DNA from 2 places in the Sinomonas sp. T428B genome. Region 1 is predicted to be linked to the other one. Evidence: riboswitches for the same ligand, from Rfam matches in the RefSeq annotation. Region 1 holds a riboswitch; the other holds the start of a gene.
The links. Region 1 has a riboswitch for glycine ahead of gcvP (aminomethyl-transferring glycine dehydrogenase). Riboswitches for the same ligand answer to the same signal wherever they lie in the genome.
Positions count from the first base shown of each region.

Region 2: another riboswitch for glycine. It lies ahead of ACUYMY_RS03010 (hypothetical protein); the one in region 1 lies ahead of gcvP (aminomethyl-transferring glycine dehydrogenase).

Region 1 covers NZ_JBRAZR010000001.1:818,001-829,781, forward strand. Annotated here, with positions in the region: gene ACUYMY_RS03865 (Tex family protein) at 1-2,005, shown strand, start outside; gene ACUYMY_RS03870 (GNAT family N-acetyltransferase) at 2,094-2,747, shown strand; gene ACUYMY_RS03875 (hypothetical protein) at 2,822-3,556, shown strand; gene ACUYMY_RS03880 (hypothetical protein) at 3,673-3,858, shown strand; glycine riboswitch at 4,023-4,121, shown strand; glycine riboswitch at 4,123-4,230, shown strand; gene gcvP (aminomethyl-transferring glycine dehydrogenase) at 4,270-7,152, shown strand; gene gcvT (glycine cleavage system aminomethyltransferase GcvT) at 7,239-8,411, shown strand; gene gcvH (glycine cleavage system protein GcvH) at 8,450-8,830, shown strand; gene glyA (serine hydroxymethyltransferase) at 8,827-10,161, shown strand; gene ACUYMY_RS03905 (L-serine ammonia-lyase) at 10,251-11,663, shown strand; gene ACUYMY_RS03910 (nucleoside/nucleotide kinase family protein) at 11,750-11,781, shown strand, end outside.
Region 2 covers NZ_JBRAZR010000001.1:634,716-646,496, reverse strand. Annotated here, with positions in the region: gene aceB (malate synthase A) at 1-317, shown strand, start outside; gene ACUYMY_RS03065 (DsbA family oxidoreductase) at 492-1,256, shown strand; gene ACUYMY_RS03060 (SAM-dependent methyltransferase) at 1,309-1,962, shown strand; gene ACUYMY_RS03055 (DUF1918 domain-containing protein) at 1,983-2,168, opposite strand; gene ACUYMY_RS03050 (baeRF2 domain-containing protein) at 2,274-3,374, opposite strand; gene ACUYMY_RS03045 (ROK family transcriptional regulator) at 3,494-4,738, opposite strand; gene ACUYMY_RS03040 (sugar phosphate isomerase/epimerase family protein) at 4,888-5,625, shown strand; gene ACUYMY_RS03035 (Gfo/Idh/MocA family protein) at 5,622-6,740, shown strand; gene ACUYMY_RS03030 (Gfo/Idh/MocA family protein) at 6,737-7,882, shown strand; gene ACUYMY_RS03025 (sugar phosphate isomerase/epimerase family protein) at 7,928-8,932, shown strand; gene ACUYMY_RS03020 (hypothetical protein) at 8,986-9,462, opposite strand; gene ACUYMY_RS03015 (hypothetical protein) at 9,518-9,754, opposite strand; gene ACUYMY_RS03010 (hypothetical protein) at 9,779-10,015, opposite strand; glycine riboswitch at 10,224-10,321, opposite strand; gene ACUYMY_RS03005 (TetR/AcrR family transcriptional regulator) at 10,480-11,121, shown strand; gene ACUYMY_RS03000 (LytR C-terminal domain-containing protein) at 11,145-11,781, opposite strand, start outside.

The DNA.
Region 1 (11,781 bases):
ACTCGCCGGCGCCCGCGCGATCCTCACCGAGCGAGCCGGCCAGGACGCCGCGCTCGTGTCGGAGCTGCGCGAGCGGCTCTTCTCCGGGGGCCGGCTGCGCTCCGCCGCCAAGCCCGGCGCTGCCGAGGGCTCCGCCGCCCCGGGCCAGCGGCAGGGCACGGACGCGGCCGGGAAGTATGACGGCTTCGCCGACTGGGTCCAGCCCGTCGCGTCCGTGCCCGGCCACCGGGTCCTGGCCCTCCTGCGCGGCGAGCGCGAGGGCGCCCTGTCCCTCGAGATTGCCGAGGCGGATCCTCGCGACGAGGCCGGCCTGGCCGACGCCCGCGCCGGGTACGAGAATGCGGTGGCCCGCGCCCTTGGGGTGCGGGGCGGGGCCGGGGCGCCTGCCGGGAAGTGGCTCGCCCAGACCGTGCGGGTCGCGTGGCAGGGCCGGCTCCTGGCCAAGCTCGAGGCCGATCTGCGCGCCCGGCTCTTCGACGCCGCCGAGGAGGAAGCCGTGCGGGTCTTCGCGGCCAACCTGCGGGACGTCCTCCTTGCCGCACCCGCGGGGAACCGCGCCGTCCTCGGCCTCGACCCGGGCCTGCGCACGGGCGTCAAGGTCGCCGTCGTAGACCCGACCGGGAAGGTAGTGGACACAGCGACGGTGTACCCGCACGCGCCGGCCAAGAAGTGGGACGAGTCGCTCGCGACCCTCGAGGCCCTCGCCAGGCGGCACGGGGTGGACCTCATCGCCGTCGGCAACGGCACCGCGAGCCGCGAGACCGACCGGCTCGCGGGCGAGCTGCTCACGCGCCTCGGGAAGCCGCGCAACGCCAAGGTCATCGTGTCCGAGGCCGGCGCCTCGGTCTACTCCGCCTCCGCGTTGGCCTCCGCCGAGCTGCCCGACCTCGACGTCTCGCTCCGCGGTGCAGTCTCCATCGCGCGGCGTCTCCAGGACCCGCTCGCGGAGCTCGTCAAGATCGACCCGAAGTCCATCGGGGTGGGCCAGTACCAGCACGACGTCACGCCGGCGAAGCTCGAGCGCAGCCTCGGCGCTGTCGTCGAGGACTGCGTCAACGCCGTCGGCGTGGACGTCAACACGGCCTCGCCCGCCCTGCTCGCCCGAGTGGCGGGCGTGGGCCCGACGCTGAGCCGCAACATCGTCGAGTACCGGGACGCCAACGGCGCCTTCGCCACGCGCGCGGAGCTCAAGAAGGTCCCGCGGCTCGGTGCGAAGGCCTTCGAGCAGTGCGCCGGCTTCCTGCGGATCACCGGCGGGAAGCAGCCGCTCGACGCTTCGGCCGTGCACCCTGAGGCCTACGGGCTCGCCGAGCGCATCCTCGCCGCGGCCGGCGGCTCCAAGGAGCGCGTGGCCACCCTGGATCCCGCGCAGTTCGTCGACGGGCAATTCGGCCTGCCGACGGTCCGGGACGTCATGGCGGAACTCGTCCGCCCCGGCCGCGACCCCCGGCCCGAGTTCGTCACGGCCTCGCTGGCCGAGGGCGTCGAGACGATCTCCGACCTCCGGCCGGGGATGGTGCTCGAGGGCACCGTCTCCAACGTCGCGGCCTTCGGCGCGTTCGTCGACCTCGGCGTGCACCAGGACGGGCTCGTCCACGTCTCGGCGATGAGCAGCAAGTTCGTTTCGGATCCGCGCGAGGTCGTCACGTCGGGGCAGGTCGTCAAGGTCAAGGTGCTCGACGTCGACGTCGCACGCAAGCGGATCTCCCTCACGCTGCGCCTTGACGACGAGGCGAATGACCGGGAGGGTGGCCGCTCCGGGGGCAAGGGCGGCCGCGGCGGCGGCCAGGGACAGCGAGGCCAGGGGTCACGCGGCGAAGGGCAGCGGGGCCGGGGCGGGTCGGACAGCCCGGGACAGAGGGGACAGGGGCAGAACGGCCAGGGACAGGGCGGCCAGGGACAGCGAGGCCAGCGGGGCCAGGGGCCGCGGGGAGGCCAGCCGCAGGGCGGCGGGGCCGACACCGCTCTGGCCGACGCGCTGAGGCGGGCGGGCCTCGCCCGCTGACGGGCGGTCGCTGTGCAGGGATCGGTGCTGCGCGGGGACCGGGACATGCAGGGATGGGTGCTGCGCGGGGATCGGTAGGGTGGGCGGGGTGAACGAGCCCCTCCTCCTGACCGGGTCCCGCGTCGTGCTGCGCGACTGGACGCACGACGACGTCGAGGCCTACCGCCGCTGGATCGTCCCTCCCGCCCCCGGCACGGGCAGCGGGGGAGTGCATGAATGGCAGCTCTATGACGGCCCCTTCTACTCGAGATGGTCGGCCGAGGGCGCCAACGGCTGGTGCGACGGACTCCAGCGCCGGGTGCGCTACCGTGACTGGCCGGAGCCGCGGGAGGCGCTCGCCGTCGCCGATGCCGCCACCGGGGAGTTCGTCGGCCAGGTCTCCTGGTACTGGGAGGAGAAGCCCGGCGAGGGGGACGCCGAGGGCACCGCGCTGCTCCCGTGGCGGCGGATGGGGCTCGTCATCTTCGACCCGGCCCACTGGTCCGGGGGCTACGGGACCGAGGCCCTCGCCCTGTGGACCGACTACCTCTTCCGCGCCACCGACAGCGGCCGGCTGGACTACGCGACCTGGAGCGGCAACGCCGGCATGCTCCGCATCGGCGAGAAGCTCGGCTTCACCGAGGAGGCCAGGTTCCGGCAGGCGCGCAAGGTCCGCGGCCAGCTGTACGACGCCGTCGTGTGCGGCGTCTTGCGCTCGGAGTGGGAGAAACGGCCGGGCTGGCACGGGCGCCCGGGTTCTTGACGCCCAGTGAGGCCGGATGGCCCGTGAACGGCCGTGACTGATCCAGTCATCTCGGCATGGCACAATATGCGGCGGTGTCAGCTCAAACACGATCGCGCGCAGGAGCCGCCGGAGGACCAGCCAGGTCCCGGCGGGCCCTCCGCGAACCGTCCCGCTTCTCCCCCCGGACCCTGGCCGCCGCGGCGGCGGGCGCGCTCCTGGCCGCGGCCGCCATCGTGGGCCTGGCCGCCGCGCCACTCGTGGTCCTCTCCGTCGCGGCGGTGGTCCTGTGCGCCGCCCTCATCCGGAGGCCGTCGGGGCGCCGGTCCGAACCCGCCGTCTTCATCCCGACCGTCGTCGTGTGGGGCGCCGTCGTCGCCCTCCTCCTCGCCCTCGGCGCCGCCTCTCTGCAGGGCGTCCTCGGCGCGTGGACCGCTGCGCTGAGCGGCCTCGTCGCGCACGAGCGGGGGTTTGCCCCCGGCCCAGGGGGCACGGCGGCGGGATCGTTACCCACGCCGTCCTCGGCGCCGTCCAGGGTGTCGCCGTCCTCCATCCCGGCGGCTCCCTCCTCGCCGGTCCCGACAGCGACGCACACAGCTACCCCGACAGCCTCCACGACGCCGTCGGCGCCCGCCGCGGCCCCTACGACGCCGGCGGCCACCGTGCCGTCCGCTGCGGCGCCGGCCCCTGCCCCGGCCGCCTCCGCCGCCCCCGCTCCGTCCCCGTCGCCGACCCCTGTCCAGGAGTGCCGTCCGGAGGAGGAGCAGGGGCTTGGCAGTCTCCTCGGGGGCCTGCCCGGGACCTCGCCCGACGGCAAGTCCTGCTCCTGACCCCCTCTCGCGCGAGTGTGTCCGAATTCACGTCGAGGACAGGCCGTCGGGCCTCCTGGGCGGCCTCAGAATTGAGGGGGTTCCCATCCGGAGTGGGGCCCAGAGCGAGTGGAGCGATGTTCGAGTTCAACCTTCAGACTGCCGTGTTCTTCGGCACCGTGGCCCTGGGTGGGCTGCTGTTCGTCCTGGCCATCCTGGCCCTTGTCGGCGCGACCATGCTGCTCGGCGCGATCCGCGGCGTGCACCGGTCCACAGACGCCGCGACCGAGCGCCTGATGAAGCGCTCGCAGGCCGCGCGCTAGGCGCGGCCGGCACGAACGGCAGGGCCCGGAGATCCCCCGCGGATCGACGGGCCCTGCCGCGTAGGGTGCGTGCGGTGCGGTACGCCGCCCTGGGGACGGTCGTCATTTGCTGATATGAGCCTGTGCATAGCAGAATTGGAAGGCAGCACAACTGAATAAGCCTCTGATCTGCGGCGGGAGAGTCCTGCGAGCATGAGCGAGCAGGCGCCGTAGGAGCAACACCTCCCCAGGAATCTCTCAGGCACCCGTACCGCCGCGGCAAGGCAACTCTGGAAAGATGCCCAGCGATGCTGGGCTCACCGACGGTGCAAGCCGGCGTCGCAAGTGCAGAACGTCAGCGGAATCTCTCAGGTCCGATACAGAGCGGGGAGGAGCCTGTTAAATCGCCGAACCCTCGGGTCGGCCAGATTGATGGAGTTCCCCGTGACGGACCTTTCAGCCCCCGCAGCCTTCGTCGAGCGCCATATCGGCGCGCGGCGCGACGCGGACATCAAGCACATGCTCGACACGGTCGGCTTCGACAGCGCCGATGCACTGGCAGCCACCGCCGTCCCGGACAGCATCAAGCAGGACAAGCCGCTCGTCCTCTCCCGCGCCCTGAGCGAGACCGAGGCCCTCGCCGCCCTCCGCCGCCTCGCGGCCAAGAACAAGCCCCGCATCCAGATGATCGGGCAGGGCTACTACGACACCGTGACCCCGCCGGTGATCCGCCGCAACATTGTCGAGGACCCGGCCTGGTACACGGCCTACACCCCCTACCAGCCCGAGATCTCCCAGGGCCGGCTCGAGGCCCTGCTGAACTTCCAGACGGCGGTCGAGGACCTCACGGGCCTTCCGATCGCCAACGCATCCCTGCTCGACGAGGCCACGGCCGTGGCCGAGGCCGTGCTGCTCATGCGCCGGGCGAACAAGGACAAGAGGGCCGCCGGCGGCAAGACGGTCCTGGATGCCGACCTGTTCCCGCAGTCGATCGCGATCGTGAAGGGCCGCGCGGAGGCGCTCGGCTTCGAGGTCGAGGTCGCGGACCTTTCGAAGGGCCTGCCCGACGGCCCGATCAACGGCGTCGTGCTCCAGCAGCCCGGCGCGTCCGGCCGCGTCGCCGACGCGACGGCCCTCATCGCCGAGGCCAAGGAGCGCGGGGCGATGGTCGCCGTCGCCGCCGACCTCCTCGCGCTGACGCTCATCAAGTCCCCGGGCGAGCAGGGCGCGGACATCGCCGTCGGCTCCGCGCAGCGCTTCGGCGTCCCGCTGTTCTACGGCGGCCCGCATGCGGCGTTCATGGCCGTGCACGCTGGCCTCGAGCGCCAGCTCCCGGGCCGCCTCGTGGGCGTGTCGAAGGACGACGCCGGCGCCCCCGCCTACCGCCTCGCGCTCCAGACCCGCGAGCAGCACATCCGCCGCGAGAAGGCGACCTCGAACATCTGCACCGCGCAGGCGCTCCTGGCGATCGTCGCCTCGATGTACGCCGTCTACCACGGCCCCGAGGGCCTCAAGGCGATCGCGCAAACCACGCACGCGCACGCCCGCTCGCTCGCCGCGGCCCTCGAGGGCGCCGGCGTCGAGATCGCGCACCGCAGCTTTTTCGACACCGTCACCGCTCACGTCCCGGGCCGCGCCGCGGCGCTCGTCGCCGCGGCCGAGAAGCAGGGCGTGAACCTGCGCCTCGTCGACGCGGACACCGTGGGGATCTCGTGCGACGAGACGACGACGGCGGAGATCGTCGCGACCGTCGCCGGTGTCTTCGGCGCGGGCGCGGCGGGCGACGGCGTCGACACCGCCGGGTCCGCGGGTGCGGGCTTCGCGATCGAGGCAGCCGCGCACCGCTCGAGCCCGTACCTCACGCACCCGGTGTTCCACACCCACCGGTCCGAGACCCAGATGCTGCGCTACCTGCGCCGCCTCTCGGACCGCGACCTCGCGCTCGACCGAACGATGATCCCGCTCGGCTCCTGCACGATGAAGCTCAACGCGACCGTCGAGATGGAGGCCATCACGTGGCCCGAGTTCGCCGGCATCCACCCCTTCGCCCCGGACTCCCAGACCGAGGGCTGGCGCGAGCTCATCGCCGACCTCGAGGCGGACCTCGCCACGATCACCGGCTACGACCAGGTCTCGATCCAGCCCAACGCCGGCTCGCAGGGCGAGCTCGCGGGCCTGCTCGCAATCCGCGGATACCACCACTCGCGCGGCGAGGCCCAGCGCGACGTGTGCCTCATCCCCGCCTCGGCCCACGGCACGAACGCCGCCTCGGCCGTCCTGGCCGGGATGAAGGTCGTCGTCGTGGCCACGGCCGCGGACGGCACGATCGACCACACGGACCTCTACGCCAAGATCGAGGCGAACGGGGACCGGCTCGCGGCGATCATGATCACCTACCCGTCCACGCACGGCGTCTACGACGCCGACGTGCGCGAGGTCTGCGACGCCGTGCACGCCGCGGGCGGCCAGGTGTACATCGACGGCGCGAACATGAACGCGCTCGTCGGCCTGGCCCAGCCCGGCCGGTTCGGCGGCGACGTCTCGCACCTGAACCTGCACAAGACCTTCTGCATCCCGCACGGCGGAGGCGGCCCCGGCGTCGGCCCCGTCGCGGCGCGCGCGCACCTGGCCCCGTTCATGCCGGGCAACGCGGCGGACTGGCAGGGCGGTGGCGATGTCCCGATCTCGGCCTCGCGCTTCGGCTCCGCCGGCGTGCTGCCGATCTCGTGGGCCTATGTCAAGCTCATGGGCGGGGAGGGCCTGACCGAGGCCACGAAGTCCGCGCTGCTCGCGGCGAACTACATCGCCAAGCGGCTCGACGAGCACTTCCCCGTCCTCTACACGGGCGAGGGCGGGCTCGTCGCGCACGAGTGCATCCTCGACCTGCGCCAGCTCACGGCCAAGACGGGGGTCACCGCCGAGGACGTGGCCAAGCGCCTCATCGACTTCGGCTTCCACGCCCCGACCCTGGCCTTCCCGGTGGCCGGCACGCTCATGGTCGAGCCGACCGAGTCCGAGGACCTCGGCGAGATCGACCGGTTCATCGAGGCGATGATCGCGATCCGCGCCGAGATCGACCAGGTCGCCGCGGGCGACTTCGCCCTCGCGGACTCTCCGCTGCGCCGCGCCCCGCACACGGCCGCCGCCGTCGTGACCAGCGAGTGGGAGCGCCCCTACACCCGGGAGCAGGCCGCTTTCCCCGGCCGCACCCGCACCCAGGACAAGTACTTCGCCCCCGTCGGCCGCATCGACGGCGCCGGCGGAGACCGCAACCTTGTGTGCGCGTGCCCGCCGCTCGAGTCCTTCGAGAACTGACGCCCCCGCACGTCGCCGGGCGGGGCCGCGTCCTCGACGCGGCCCCGCCGGCGGGCCACTGACACGCCACCTCCCAGGAGACTCCCATGACTGAGACCACCACCGCGCCGGCCGCTGCAGAGCAGCGCACGGCGCTCTACGACGAGCACGCTGCCCTCGGGGCGTCCTTCACCGACTTCGGCGGCTGGCAGATGCCGCTCAAGTACGGCTCCGAGCTCGCCGAGCACCGCGCCGTCCGTGCCACGGCCGGCCTCTTCGACCTCTCCCACATGGGCGAGGTCTGGGCCACGGGCCCCGACGCGGCCGCCTTCCTCGACTACGCCCTCGTGGGCAAGCTGTCCGCGATCGCGGTGGGCAAGGCCAAGTACTCGCTCATCTGCGCCGAGGACGGCGGGATCATCGACGACCTCATCGTCTACCGCGTCGCCGAGGACGACTTCCTCGTCGTCCCCAACGCGGGCAACGCCGCGACCGTCGCCGCAGAGCTCGACGCTCGCCTCGCGGCGTTCGGGGATGCCCGCGGCGGGGCGGCGGTGACGCTGCGCGACGCCTCCGCGGAGACGTCCCTCATCGCGGTGCAGGGCCCGAACGCCCAGGCGATCGTGCTCGCCGTCGTGCACCCCGACGACGCTGCCGCGGTGACCGGCCTGAAGTACTACGCCGCCGTCGAGCTCGAGGCTGCCGGCATCCCAGTACTCCTCGCCCGCACCGGCTACACCGGAGAGGACGGCTTCGAGCTGTTCGTGCCCAACGCCCGTGCCGTCGAGCTGTGGAAGGCCCTCGCGGCCGCGGGCGAGGGCCACGGGCTCGTCCCCTGCGGGCTCGCCTCGCGCGACTCGCTGCGCCTCGAGGCGGGCATGCCGCTGTACGGCAACGAGCTCTCCCGGGCGGGCACGCCGTTCGCCGCGGGCCTCGGCGGCGTCGTCGCGCTCAAGAGCAAGGAGGGCGACTTCGTGGGCCGCGCCGCGCTGCAGGCGGCGAAGGACGACGGCGAGGGCGCCACGAGCGGCCAGCGGCTCGTGGGCCTCCGCGGCCTCGGGCGACGCGCCGCGCGCTCGCACTACCCAGTCCTCAAGGACGGCGTGCAGGTCGGCGAGGTCACCTCGGGCCAGCCGAGCCCGACCCTCGGCTACCCGGTCGCGCTCGCCTATGTCGACGTCGAGCACGCCGCCCCGGGCACCCGCCTCGATGCGGACCTGCGCGGCAAGGCCGAGCCCTTCGAGGTCGTCGAGCTGCCGTTCTACCAGCGCCAGAAGTAGCCCCAGCCGTTCCCGCGACGAAAGAAGGAAGCCCTGACATGAGCAAGGTCCAGACCGGTCTCCGGTACTCCGAAGAGCACGAGTGGCTCGACACGACCGCCTCGCCGGCCAAGATCGGCGTGTCCCAGGTGGCCGCCGACGCCCTCGGCGACGTCGTCTACCTCGACCTGCCCGAGGTCGGCAGCGAGGTCACCGCCGGCTCGACGTGCGGCGAGATCGAGTCCACGAAGAGCGTCTCCGACCTCTACTCCCCGGTGTCCGGCACCGTCGTGGAGATCAACCAGGAGGCCATCGACAACCCCGCCCTGGTCAACGAGGACCCGTACGGCGCCGGCTGGCTCTTCACGGTCGAGGTCTCCGAGGAGGGCCCGCTGCTCTCCGCCGAGGAGTACGCGTCCAAGAACGGGGGCGAGCTGTGAGCGCCGCTGCCGTCAGGCAGAACACAGCCCCTGTCTTCGAGCAGGTCCGCTCGGCGTCCCTCGACGCCGACCTCGCCGCCTTCGACCCGGAGATCGCCGCGAGCATCAACGCCGAGGCCGCCCGCCAGCGCGGGGGCCTCGAGATGATCGCCTCGGAGAACCACACGGCCGTGGCCGTCATGCAGGCCCAGGGCTCCGTGCTGACGAACAAGTACGCCGAGGGCTACCCGGGCAAGCGCTACTACGGCGGCTGCGAGCACGTCGACGTCATCGAGCAGCTCGCGATCGACCGGGTCAAGGCGCTCTTCGGCGCCGAGTACGCGAACGTCCAGCCGCACTCGGGCGCCCAGGCGAACGCCTCGGTCATGCATGCGCTCATCAAGCCCGGCGACACGATCATGGGCCTGAACCTGGCCCACGGCGGGCACCTCACGCACGGGATGAAGATCAACTTCTCCGGCAAGCTGTACAACGTCATCCCGTACCAGGTCCGCGAGGAGGACCACCGGATCGACATGGCCGAGGTCGAGCGCCTCGCGCAGGAGCACAGGCCGCAGCTCATCGTGGCCGGCTGGTCCGCGTACGCGCGCCAGCTCGACTTCGCCGAGTTCCGGCGCATCGCCGACTCCGTCGGGGCGTACCTCATGGTGGACATGGCCCACTTCGCGGGTCTCGTCGCCGCGGGCCTGCACCCCTCGCCGGTCCCGCACGCGCACGTGACGACGTCGACGACGCACAAGACCCTTGCGGGCCCGCGCGGCGGCATCATCCTGACCAACGACGCCGAGATCGCCAAGAAGGTCAACTCGGCCGTGTTCCCCGGCCAGCAGGGCGGGCCGCTCGAGCACGTCATCGCGGGCAAGGCCGTCGCGTTCAAGATCGCCGCCTCGGACGAGTTCCGCGAGCGGATGGAGCGCGTCCTCGCAGGCGCGAAGATCATCGCCGAGCGGCTCACGGCCGAGGATGTCAAGGCCGCCGGCATCGGCGTCGTCTCGGGCGGCACTGACGTGCACCTGGTCCTCGTGGACCTGCGCCACGCGGACCTCGACGGGCAGCAGGCCGAGGACCGGCTCGCGGCGATCGAGATCACGGTCAACCGCAACGCGGTCCCGTTCGACCCGCGGCCGCCGATGGTCACCTCGGGCCTGCGCATCGGCACCCCGGCCCTGGCCACACGCGGCTTCGGCGAGGCCGCCTTCCGCGAGGTCGCGGACATCATCGCCCGGGCCCTCATCGCGGGCCCGGACGAGGACCTCTCCGGCCTCAAGGCCCGCGTCGAGGCACTCGCCGCGGCGCACCCGCTCTACCCGGGCGTGGCGGACCTCGCCTAGCACCGGGCCGCGCGCGCCCCGCACCCCGGCCCACCGGCCGGTCCGGGGCGCGCGCACCTCCACCATCTTTCGAGGAAGGAGTGGTCGACATGGCAGTCGGCGTCTTCGAGCTCTTCTCCGTGGGCATCGGCCCCTCCAGCTCCCACACCGTCGGCCCCATGCGCGCTGGGGCGGTCTTCGCCCGCGAGCTGCGCGAGCAGGGCCTCCTCGACCGGGTCACGTCGCTGCGCGTCGACCTGTACGGCTCGCTCGCGGCCACGGGGCACGGCCACGGCACCTTCACCGCCGTCCTCCTCGGCCTCGAGGGCTTCGAGCCCGAGGAGATCCTCCCCGACCAGGTCGAGGAGCGCCTCGCCTCGATCGCCGAGACCGGCAAGCTCAACCTCGCCGGCGGCACACTCCTGACCTACGGCGTGCAGGACATGGTCCTGCACCCGCTCACCGTCCTGCCCCGGCACACCAACGGCATGCGATTCCAGGTGTTTGGCGCGGACGACGGCGCGGGCTCGCCCGAGCTCCTGCACGAGGCGACGTTCTTCTCGGTCGGCGGCGGGTTCATCGTCCGCGAGGGCGAGGAGAAGGCCGCGCAGGCCGAGCTCGAGGAGTCCAAGAAGGAGCTGCCCCTGCCGTTCCGGACGGCTGCGGAGCTCCTCCGCTGGTGCGCCTCCCACGGCCTGTCCATCAGCGAGATCATGCTCGTCAACGAGAAGGCCTCCCGTTCCGAGGAGGAGATCCGTGAGGGGCTGCTGCACATCTGGTCCGTCATGGAGGGCTGCGTCGAGTCGAGCCTCAAGCGCGAGGGCCTCCTGCCCGGAGGGCTCAAGGTCCGCCGCCGCGCGCCCGGCTGGCACGAGCGGCTCCTCAAGGAGGACAAGGACCGCGACCCGAAGTACTGGCAGGAGTGGGTCAACCTCATCGCCCTCGCCGTGAACGAGGAGAACGCCTCGGGCGGGCGCGTCGTCACGGCCCCCACGAACGGCGCCGCCGGGATCATCCCCGCCGTCCTCTACTACGCGCTCAACTACGCCCCAGGCATGGACCAGGCCAGCCAGGAGGACAGGGACGACGTCGTCGTGAGGTTCCTGCTTGCCGCCGGCGCCGTGGGAGTGCTCTACAAGGAGCAGGCCTCGATCTCCGGCGCCGAGGTGGGCTGCCAGGGCGAGGTCGGGTCGGCGTCGTCCATGGCGGCCGCGGGCCTCGCCGAGGTCATGGGCGGCACGCCGGCCCAGGTCGAGAACGCGGCCGAGATCGCGATGGAGCACAACCTCGGCCTCACGTGCGACCCGATCGGCGGGCTCGTCCAGGTCCCGTGCATCGAGCGCAACGCGATCGCCGCGGCCAAGGCCATCAACGCCGCCAAGATGGCCCTCTGGGGCGACGGCTCGCACCGCGTCTCGCTCGACGAGGTCATCGTGACGATGCGCGAGACCGGCAAGGACATGAGCCACAAGTACAAGGAGACGGCGATGGGGGGCCTCGCCGTCAACGTCGTCGAGTGCTGACGCCCCTGCTCTCAGCGGGCGCACAGGGGACGCCCAGCGGCGGCTGACGCTCCTTCCGTAGGGTGGGAGGGAGTCCAGGAGGTCCCATGTCCCAGCGAACGTCCCGCCCGCCCCGTCC
Region 2 (11,781 bases), 180 kb from region 1:
TGGAGGACGCCGCGACCGCAGAGATCTCCCGCTCGCAGATCTGGCAGTGGATCTACTCCCGGGCCATCACGGACCAGGGCGAGATCGTGACCCGGCACTGGGTCGAGGAGATCCTCGACGAGGAGTTCGCCAAGCTCGAGCGCTTCGACGGCGACCGCTTCCGCGACGCCCGCGAGCTCTTCGAGGAGTGCGCCCTGGGGGCCGAGTTCCCGACCTTCCTCACGATGCCGGCCTACGCTCGCTACCTGTGCGAGACGGCGGGCAAGGAGGACGAGTTCGAGGCCGGCCTGCCCGAGCGGCAGTTCGCCGCGGCCTAGAGGCTTTCCCATTCCCTGCGCGCGGAATCGCAACACGCACCCCGAAGGACGGGGGCAGGGCAACGGGGAGGAACGCCGAGGGGCTGCTCCCGCGTAGTGGTGCTGCGCGGGGGCAGCCCCTCGGCACGTGCGGGGCCGGGAATACTTCCCTGGCCGGAAGAACTTGAAGCTTCCATGAACGTAGACATCTGGTCCGACATCGCCTGCCCGTGGTGCTTCATCGGCAAGCGCCGCTTCGAGAAGGCCCTCGCCGGGTTCCCGCACCGCGACCAGGTCACCGTGACGTGGCACAGCTACCAGCTCGACCCCTCCCTGCCCGAGCACTACGACGGGACGGAGCTGGACTACCTCAGCGAGCGCAAGGGCCTGGCGGCCGAGCAGGTCCGGCAGATGTTCGACCACGTCACCCGGGTGGCCGCCGCCGAGGGCCTCGACTACGACTTCGGGCGGATCGTCGTCGCCAACTCCTTCGCTGGGCACGAGCTCATCCACCACGCCCGGGAGCACGACGCCGCCGCGGGGGGCTCCGGCTCGACGGCCGACGCCGTCAAGGAGGAGCTGCTCTCGGCCCACTTCGAGCGCGGGCTCGACATCGGCAGCCGGGAGGTCCTCGTCGGGATCGGCGCCGCCGCCGGGCTCGACGCCGCCGAGGTCGAGGCTGCCCTCGACTCCCACCAGCACGCCGACGCCGTGCGCGCCGACATCGCCCACGCGCGGGCCCTCGGCATCCAGGGCGTGCCGTTCTTCGTCCTGGACAACAGGTACGGGATCTCCGGGGCGCAGTCCCCCGAGCTCTTCGCCCAGGCGCTCGAGACGGCGTGGGCCGAGGCCAACCCGCTCGTCATGGTCGGCGCTGCTGGCGGCGGAGCCGCACATGACTCCGCGGACGACGGCGGCTCCGGACTGGACGGGCAGGCCTGCGGCCCCGAGGGCTGCTAGTCCCCCCGCGCGGGGCCTTGCACGGGATCGGCCGACCCGATAGGAGTCGTGCATGGACGATCACGAGCACCCTGCGCATGGCCCCACCCCGCGTCCCTCGGAGTTCTGGGACGGCTTCTACCGCGAGCGCGAGCAGGTCTGGAGCGGGAAGCCGAACGCGGCGCTCGTGCGCGAGCTCAGCATGCTCGCGCCCGGCACTGCGATCGACCTCGGCTGCGGCGAGGGGGCCGACGCGATCTGGCTCGCATCCCGCGGGTGGCGCGTGACCGGCGTCGACATCTCCCCCGTCGCGCTGGGCCGAGCGGCCGAGCACGCGGCAAAGGCGGGCGTCGGGGACCGCGTGACGTGGCTCCACCGCGACCTCGCGACGTGGGAGCCGGAGGCGCAGTACAGCCTGGTCGCGGCCCTCTTCCTGCACTCTCCGGTCGAGCTGCCGCGCGAGCACATCCTGCTCGCGGCAACACGGGCCGTCGCACCGGGCGGCCTGCTGTTCGTCGTCGGGCACGGGGCCTTCCCGCCGTGGTCGCGCCACCCCGCCCCGGAGGGCGGGCTGCCCTCGGCTCAGGAGCTCGCGGCCTCCCTCGGGCTGCGGCCCTCGGAGTGGGCGGTCGAGACGGGCAGCAGCGAGGGCCGTGTCGCGACAGGGCCCGAAGGGCAGACGGCGGTGCTGACCGACACCGTGCTCAAGGCCCGGCGCCTGGCCTGAGCCGGCGCCGGGCCTCAAGCCTAGTGCGGCTTCTCGACGGCGAAGTCGCCGCCGGGGAAGACGACGGATTCGTGCCCGTCGTCGAACTTCACGAGGTACGGCGGTTCGCCGTTCTCGCCTTTCACCTCGATGATCTGGCCGTGCCTGTCGGCGGCGCCGACGGTCCGGCCGTGGATAATGATGCGGTCTCCTTGCACTGCGTTCATGCAGCATCACCTCCCTGCCAACGAGCGTACGCAGGCGGCCGCACCGCGTGAAGGGCCTGTCACGGGCCCGGCCGGCTCCCCCGGCAGATCACTCCCAGCGCAGGATCACTCCCAGCGCAGGAGCGCCCCGACGCCGTGCCCCGTGCCGAGCACGCCCTTCGGCACGAGGACCGTGTCCGCGTCCGTCAGCACGGCCGCGCGCAGGAGCGCCGGGGCGGGCCGGGCCCGGCCGAGGATCGGAGCGTTGAGGCTCTCGCCCTCGTGCAGGGCGATCCACGGCTGCGCCCCGAGCGCGAGCAGCGAGCGGTCCGCGACCCCGTCGGGGTCCAGGAACAGCGTGTCGACCCGCGCCTGCTGGAGCGCCGCGACGGTCTCGCCCCAGCCCCGGGCGCCGAGCGCACCGTTCCCCTCGGCCGTCCGCTCGAGGACCCGGGCCTGCCGCCTGGCCGCGGCCTCGGCGACGAGCAGGCCGACCTCATGCTGGAACCGCTCGCGGTCCGCGCCGGGCGCGGCGGAGTTCATGTCCACGGTGCGCAGGAGGCTGCGGGCCCGCTCGCCGAGGGCGTCGCGGATCTTCTCCTGCGCCCGCTCGTCTCCCGCGAGGACCACGAGGGCCACGCTGCCGTCGGCGACGAGTGCGTCGACCTCACGCGCGACGTCGGCCCCGTTGCGCCGCCAGATCTCCTCGGTGCGGTGCTGGTACCGGCCCTGGGACCACCCGCCGGAGGGCACCTTCGTGAGGTTCTCGGTCGTTCCGTGCAGCTCCTGGACGTCGAGGGCGCCCCCCTCCGAGGCCCGGTGGCGGCGGATCTCGGCGTCTGCCCGCTCGGCCTCGACCACGAGGTAGACGAGGTCCCCGCCCAGGTGCACGGCGAGCGGCATGAGGTCGGGGATCGGCCCGACGTCGACGAGAGTCCCCGTGGGCGGCGCCCCGGGAAGGACCTCGTTGACCACGACCTCGCCGCCGCCGATGACGACGAAGCGCGAGACCGGGGCGGGCATCCCCTTGGCAGCCCACGTGAGCCGCCCGGCCGCCGTCGTGCTCGCCTTGTCCGCGCCCGCGTCGGCGAGCGCCTTCGCGACGTTGTCCCCGAGGACGTCCGTGGCCTCGAGGCTGTCCACGGTGCCAGTGCTGACATCAGCGTGGATCGTGCACCACGGACCTTCCCCCCTGAGCAGGTCCGCATACTGTTCGAGCGCGCGCATGGTTCCTCCTTGATCGGCACTGGTCGGCAGTGTTCGGCGCATGGCCTCTGATTCCGTGTCGTGCGACTCAGGCGCCTCTTACCCCGTCGTGCCGGCCCTACGCGCCGAGCCGCGCCGAATCAGCCGGCGCCGACGGAGGCGCCTGAACTGCCGGCAAGGGCGGCCTCGATGCCCGCCGGGGAGAGGACGTGCTGGGCCACGAGCTGGCTCGCGCCCATGACGGCGGCGCGCTCGCCCGCCCGGGAGAGGACGACGCGCAGGTTCGTCGTCGCGAGCGGCGGCGAGCGGTGGTAGACGACCTCACGCACGCCCGCCATGACGTGCTCCCCCGCCGCGGCCATCGAGCCTCCGATCACGATCACGGCCGGATTGAGCAGGTTCACACACGTCGCGAGGACCTCGCCGATGTCCCGCCCGGCCTGGCGCAGGGCCTGGACAGCGGGCAGGCTCCCGTCGGCGGCGAGCGCGACGACGTCGGCGCCGCTCGCGGCGGCGACGCCCTGGGCAGTGAGGGCCCGGGCCACCGCCGTCCCCGAGGCGACCGCCTCGAGGCATCCGATGTTCCCGCATTGGCACACCACGCCGTCGCCCCTCGCCACGCGCACGTGGCCGAGGTCGCCCGCCGTCCCGTCGGCGCCGCGCTGGAGCTGCCCGCTCGAGATGATGCCCGAGCCGATGCCTGTGGCCACCTTGACGAAGAGGAGGTCGTCGACGTCGGGCCAGAAGCCGGCCCGCTCGCCGAGCGCCATGATGTTCACGTCGTTGTCCACGAGGACGGGGACGGCGAAGGAGTCCTGCACGAAGCCGACGACGTCGAAGCCGTCCCAGCCGGGCATGATCGGCGGCTTGACCGGCCGTCCGGTCGAGTGCTCGACGGGCCCGGGCAGGCCGATCCCGACGCCCGCGAGCCGGGTGCGGGGCCAGCCGGCGTCGGCCATGAGGCGCGTTCCCGTCTCGACGACATGCCCGAGGACGGCCTCGGGGCCGTCCGCGACGGGCCTCTGCGCGCGCTCCTCGGCGAGGACCGTCCCGCCGAGGTCGGTGAGGGCCACGCGCACGTGGCTCGCGCCGACGTCGGCCGCGAGGATGGTCCGGGCCTGCCGGTGGAAGGCGAAGCGCGACGGCGGGCGGCCGCCGCTCGAGAGCGCCTCGCCGACGGAGACGACGAAGCCAGTGTGCATGAGCAGGTCCACGCGTCCCGCGACCGTCGAGCGGGCGAGCCCCGTCGTGCCCGCGAGCTCCGCCCTCGTCCACGGCCGGCCGTCCCGCAGGAGCTGGAAGAGGTCACCCGCCCGCGCCGCGAAGACCCTCTCCGCCGGGCTCAGCTCGGCGGCGTCGCGCGCGGCGTCGTCGTGGTTCGGCATGCGCCCCAGTGTCCCACGGGGCACTTCTGATCGTCCAGAATCAACTTTTGCTTGTCCATCGACAAAAGGGGTCCTAGTCTGGTGAGCAGCATCACGCCGGCGCGGGCCATGGCAGGCCGCCGGGAGAATCTCCTGACGAAGGGACATCTGTGACCAGCTACTCCGTCCAGCTCTACACGGTCCGCGACGCCGTGGCCGCGGACCTCCAAGGCACCCTCGGCCGGCTCGCGCAGATCGGGTACACGCAGGTCGAGCCGTACGACTTCGTGGCCCGCACCGACGAGCTCGCGGCCGGCTTCGCCGAGCACGGGCTGTCCGCGCCCACGGCCCACGCGCCCCTGCTCAGCACGGACCAGGACGCGGTCTTCGCCGCCGCGGTCAAGCTCGGCATCGGCACCGTGATCGATCCCTACATCCCCGCGGAGCACTGGCAGGACGCCGAGACGATCCGCGGCACGGCCGAGCGGCTCAATGCCGCGGCGAAGGAGGCCGCGGAGCACGGCCTCCGCGTCGGGTACCACAACCACGCGTGGGAGCTCGAGTCCACGATCGAGGGCACGACGGCCCTCGAGTACTTCGCCTCGCTCCTCGATCCCGAGGTAGTCCTCGAGGTGGACGCCTACTGGGCCGCGGTCGGCGGGCAGGACCCGGCCGCGCTCGTGCGCCGGCTCGGCCAGCGCGTCATCGCCCTCCACCTCAAGGACGGCCCCATCTCCACCGACACGTCGGCGCAGCTGCCGGCCGGCCAGGGCGCCATGGACCTCTGTGCCGTCCTCGACGCGGCCGAGGCCCTCGAGGTCGGAGTCGTCGAGTTCGATTCCTACGCGGGGGACATCTTCGAGGGCGTCGAGGCCTCGCTGCGCTACCTCCAGGCGGGTGCCCGATGAGCCGCGGCCCCGTCGGCGTCGCCGTCATCGGCGCCGGAAACATCAGCAAGCAGTACCTCGACAACCTCACGCGCTTCCCGGACCTCCAAGTCCACGTCGTCGCGGACCTCTTTCCCGAGGCGGCCGCGGCGCGCGCAGCGGAGTACGGCATCGCCGAGCACGGCGCCCCCGAGCTCGCCCTCTCGCACCCGGACGTCGAGATCATCGTCAACCTCACCATCCCCGCCGCCCACGTCGAGGTCGCCACCGCGGCGGTGCGCGCCGGCAAGCACGTGTGGAGCGAGAAGCCGTTCTCCCTCGACCGCGAGAGCGGGCTCGGGCTGCTGAGGGAGGCAGACGACGCCGGGCTGCGGCTCGGCTGCGCGCCGGACACCTTCCTCGGGGCCGGGCTCCAGACGGCCCGCCGGGTGATCGAGCGTGGCGACATCGGCGTGCCCCTCACGGCCCAGACGGTCTTCCAGACCCCGGGCCCCGAGTCCTGGCACCCCAACCCCTCGTTCCTGTTCCAGCGCGGCGCGGGCCCGCTCTTCGACATGGGCCCCTACTACCTCACGGCCCTGGTCCAGACGTTCGGCAGCATCCGCCGCGTCGCGGCGCTCGGGTCCACGGCCAAGGCCACGCGCGTCATCGGCACCGGCCCCAAGGCAGGCGAGTCCTTCGAGGTCGAGGTCCCCACCCACGTGAGCACGCTCGCCCAGTTCGAGGGCGGCGCCTCCTCGCACAGCATCTTCAGCTTCGAGTCGCCCCGCATGCGCATGGGCTTCGTCGAGATCACGGGCACCGAGGCCACCCTCTCGCTCCCGGACCCGAACTACTTCACGGGCGAGCTGCAGATCTGCCGCACCGGGGAGACCGAGTGGACCTCCATCCGCGCCACCGGGCCGGCCGACGGCCGCGGCATGGGCGTGCTCGACATGGCACGCTCGATCCGCAGGGGGACCCCGCACCGCGCGACGGGCCAGCTCGCCTACCACGTCCTCGATGCGATGGTCTCGATCTCCGAGTCCGTCGACTCCGGCGCCTTCACCGAGGTCGCCAGCAGCGCGCCGCCGTCCCCGCCCCTGCCCGAGGACTGGGCGCCGACGGAAGCCACGCTCGGCGGGGTGCGCGCGTGAGCGCGGCCCGGCCCGAGGTCCGGCCGCTGGGTGTCGCGGCCGTCGGCTACGCGTTCATGGGCAAGGCGCACTCGCACGCGTGGCGGAACGTCTCCGCCTTCTTCGACGTCCCGACGGTGGAGCAGAGGGTCCTCGTGGGCCGCAACGCCGACGAGGTCGCCGGGGCCGCGGCCCGCTACGGCTGGGCCGAGTCGGCCACGAACTGGCGCGAGGTGATCGCCCGGGACGACGTGCACATCGTGGACATCTGCGCGCCGGGCTGGCTGCACGCCGAGATCGCCATCGCGGCACTCGAGGCGGGCAAGCACGTGCTCGTGGAGAAGCCGCTCGCGAACACGATCGAGGAGTCCGAGCGCATGGTCGCCGCCGCGCAGGCGGCCCGGGAGCGCGGCGTGGTCTCGATGGTCGGGTTCAACTACCGCCGCGTGCCCGCCTTGGCCTACGCGAAGCGGCTCATCGCCGAGGGCCGGCTCGGCACCGTCCGCGAGGTCCGCGCGTCGTACCTTCAGGACTGGCTCGCGGACGCGACGGCGCCCATGACGTGGCGCCTCCGGAAGGAGACCGCCGGGTCGGGGGCGCTCGGGGACATCGCCTCGCACGCGATCGACCAGGTCCAGTTCCTCACGGGGGACACCGTCACGGAGGCGTCCGGGCGCCTTCACACCTTTGTGGGCCAGCGGCCAGGGCCAGGCGGTGCAGAAGCCGTGACGGTCGACGACGCCGCGTGGGCCACGCTGTCCCTCGCCTCGGGCGCGGTCGCCTCGGTCGAGGCCTCCCGCGTCGCCACCGGGCGGAAGAACTCGCTGCGGATCGAGGTCTACGGCTCCGCCGGGGCGCTCGCGTTCGATCTCGAGCGCCTCGGCGAGCTCGAGTTCCTCGACGCGACCGCCCCCGCCGAGGAGGCCGGGTTCCGCCGGATCGTCGTGACCGAGCCCAGCCACCCGTATGCAGGAGCGTGGTGGCCGCCGGGCCACATGATCGGCTGGGAGCACACCTTCACGCACCAGGCGCGGGACTTCCTCGCCGCCATCCGCGACGGCTCGCCCCTGAGCCCCTCCTTCGAGGAGGGCCTGCAGGTCCAGCGGGTTCTGGCCGCGATCGAGGAGTCCGCCGCCGCCAAGTCCGCAGCGGTGCAGGTCTGACCCGCCGCCCACCCACCCGAGCCCACCCCGCCCGAGAGGAGCATCATGACCCGCCCGTTCACCCTGTTCACTGGCCAGTGGGCCGACCTCAAGCTCGAGGAGGTCGCCGAGCTCGCGGCTGGCTGGGGCTACGACGGCCTCGAGATCGCCGTCTCCGGCGAGCACCTTGATGCCTCCCGCTGGGACGACGGCGCCTACGTCGCCGAGCGCCTCGGCATCCTCGCCCGGCACGGCCTCAAGCTGTTCGCGATCTCCAACCACCTCAAGGGCCAGGCTGTGTGCGACGACCCGATCGACTTCCGCCACAAGGCGATCGTCGGCTCGGCTGTGTGGGGCGACGGCGACCCCGAGGGCGTGCGCCAGCGCGCCGCCGAGGACCTCAAGAACACCGCCCGCCTGGCCAAGGCCCTCGGCGTGAAGACGGTCGTGGGCTTCACGGGCTCGAGCATCTGGCGGTACATCGCCATGTTCCCGCCCGTCGGCGCGGACGTCATCGAGGCCGGCTTCCAGGACTTCGCCGACCGGTGGAACCCGATCCTGGACGTCTTCGACGAGTGCGGCGTGCGCTTCGCGCACGAGGTCCACCCCTCGGAGATCGCCTATGACTACTGGTCCACCCAGCGGGCCCTCGAGGCCATCGGGCACCGCGAGGCGTTCGGCCTGAACTGGGACCCCTCGCACATGGTGTGGCAGGGCCTGGACCCGGTCGCATTCATCACCGACTTCGCAGACCGGATCTACCACGTGGACTGCAAGGACACGCGCATGCGGATGGGCAACGGCCGGGCCGGGATCCTCTCCTCGCACCTGCCCTGGGGCGATCCGCACCGCGGCTGGGACTTCGTCTCCGCCGGCCGCGGCGACGTGCCGTGGGAGGACTGCTTCCGCGCCCTGACCGCGATCGGCTACGACGGCCCGATCTCGGTCGAATGGGAGGACGCGGGCATGGACCGCCTCGTCGGCGCCCCCGAAGCCCTGGCGGCGCTCAAGAAGTTCGACTTCGCCCCGAGCGGCCAATCCTTCGACGCCGCCTTCAGCAGCCAGGCCTGACCCTTTCGGGTACGGACCTCAACGCCATCCCGCGTTTTCGGGGTCGGAGCCGCTCACGGCAGGATCGTGAGCGGCACCTCCCGGGCCGCACACGAGGCCAGGACGACGGCGCCGGGCCGCCCCGCCATCGTGCCCGCCGCCCGCCCGACGCGGTTGTTCCTCCCCGTGTCGTCGCACCAGTCGAGGCCGTACGGGTATGCCGACACGTGGCCGGGACCCGGCACCGCACCCGCGGGAACGACGACCTCGAGGCGGAACCCGCCGGCGTCGCGCATGGGGGCGAGCTCCCGCACGAGGGTCCGACCCTGGGCGTCGACCAAGGTGACCTCGATCCGCGCGCCGCCGCCGTAGCGGGGGTCGCACGTCGCGTCGGGGGCCGATACCGTCACGCGCTGCCCCGCGGCGGCCCTGTCCGGCGTCACGGTGTACTCCGGCGGGAAGCATGGCGGGGCGGATGGCTGGCCGGCACATGACGTGAGGCCCGCGGCGGCCAGCGCGATGATCAATCCAGTCGCCCTGAGCTGGAGCACGTGCCCAGCGTAGCCACGGGACACACCGCGAGGTAGATCGCGGCCTGCGGCCTCCTCAGCCGATGCTGTTGAACGTGAAGAGGTGGATCCCCGCAAGCTCCGCGCGTGCCGCCTCGAGCTCCGCCACGAGCCCCTCCGGCGAGTAGGTCCCGCCGCTCAGGAGCCGGCGGGCCAGGGGCCCCTTGCGGCTGAGGAACGTCAGCGACTGGCCGACGCCGATCTTGGCCGCGAGCGCGACGAGCCGCGCCCGTGGCACACGGCCCGCCACGCCCGCCCACACGGGCAGGTCCACGCCTTCACCGCGAAGGAGCGCCACCTAGTCCGTGATCGCGGCGGCGGAGAAGCACATCTGGGTGACGACGCTCGAGGCGAGGTGCTGCTTGGCCAGGAGCGCGTCGAGGAGCTCGGCGCCCGTGCGGTCGGGGTGCCCCTCGGGATAGCCGGCGACGCCGATGGCGAACACCTCGGTGATTCCCGCGGCCTCGAAGTCCGCGATCATCCGGGCGAGGCGGGGGCGCTCGCCGATGCTGCGGGCGGCGAGGTGCGGAACCACCCGGTAGCCGAGGTCGGCGAGGCGGAGCGATGTGTCCGAGGTCGGCTCGATCCCATGGTGCGGCAGGCACGCGACCGTGAGGGCCGAGCTCGGGGACGGCGGCCGCGACCTTCGCGACGACGCCCTCGGTCGGGACGGAGTTTCCGCGGACCTGCTGGCGTCCGCTTGCACCGTCGGTGAGCCCTGGTGGGCTGCTTTCCAGAGGTGCCTCACCGCGGCGGTACGCGGGCCTGAGAGATTCCTGGGGAGGATTTGCTCCTACGGCACCCGCTGGCCGCGCCGGCGGGACTCTCCCGCCCCGGATCATCGGCGTCTTCAGTTGTGCTAGCGGCCGCGGCGGCCGCATCCGTTCAGTGTCTCGGACGCCCCAGCAGTGTCAAAGGATCCGCCCTTGACGTATGCCGTCACGGCGACATGCGGCGCCATGACGGGTGTTTACTGACACACCGACATAAAATGTGAACATGCCCCGCATACAGGCCGAGTCCAATGCAGCACAGCGCGCGCTCACGCAGCGCCGGATCCTGGACGCCTTCGGCGAGCTGCTCTTCACGCGCGGACTCCCCGGCCTGACCATGACCGACGTCGCCCGTCAGGCTGGCGTCGGGCGCACCGCCGTCTACAACTACTACGCGGACATGGAGGAGCTCCTCATCGGGTACGCACTCGACGAGACGGGCCGCTTCCTCGCCGACCTCAAGGCCGAGCTCAGCAGCCTCGAGAACCCGATCGACCGGCTCGCCGTCTACATCCGGGCCCAGGTCGAGGACCTCTCCCGCCGCCACCTCCCCCCGGGGCCGGCGATGCGGGCGGTGCTCTCGCCGTCGTCCTTCGCCAAGCTCGGCGACCACGTCGGCGAGCTCAACGCCCTGCTGACGCAGATCCTGCTCGACGCGATGGCCGAGGGCTACCTGCCGCAGGCGGACGTCGAGGAGCTCGTCCGCCTCGTCCACGGCTCGCTCACCGCGAGCGCGGACCGCGGGCGCGGCGAGGATGGCGCGGCGGACGACGACGATGCCGAGCGCCGCACGGCGGCCACCGTGCGCTTCATCCAGCTCGGCGTGGGCGCGCGCTTCGATGCCGAGGGCAGGCCCGTGCGCCGCTGAGCGCGGGCAGGGCCGGATCCGGCTCAGCGCACGGGTTTCGTTGCCGTATGGGTCGGGGCGGTGCAGGAGATCGTGCCCGGCGTCTGGTCGACGAGTCCCGGGTCCGCGAGGGCCTCGTAGCCGGGCCCGAGGATGAGGTCCACGCTCGCGTCGCCGCGCTCGTCCCGAACGAAGACGCTTCCGGGGACGTTGCGCTGGAGGGTGAAGGCCGCAGGCTCCCCCGCGAAGCCGCCCCGGATCACGGCGGTCGCCTCGGTCAAGTAGCGCTCGTTGCCCACGTTCCCCACGGCGAACTTCCGCTCGATGAGCTGATCGGCGACCTCCCGCGCGAGCCCCTCCCGCCCGGCCGCGTTGAGCACGTTGACGCTGACCTGCTCGGGCGGGAGGTAGTCGTAGGTGCCCGTGGGGCAGGGCGCGAGGCTCGGGGCCTCGGCCGCGTCTGGCAGGCGGATGAGGCCGGTGATGACGGCCAGGGCCGTCCCCGCCGCGGCCACCACGATGAGGGCCAGCAGGATGATCACGGCTCGGTGGCGGAGGTGGCGCCACATGCGGGGGCGGTCCTCGGCTGCCGGCTCCTCGTCGGGGAACTTCGAGCGGAGCTCCTTCCAGGAGACCACGCGGTGGCCGTGATGGACGCTCAGGTCCTTGGGCTTGCGGGAC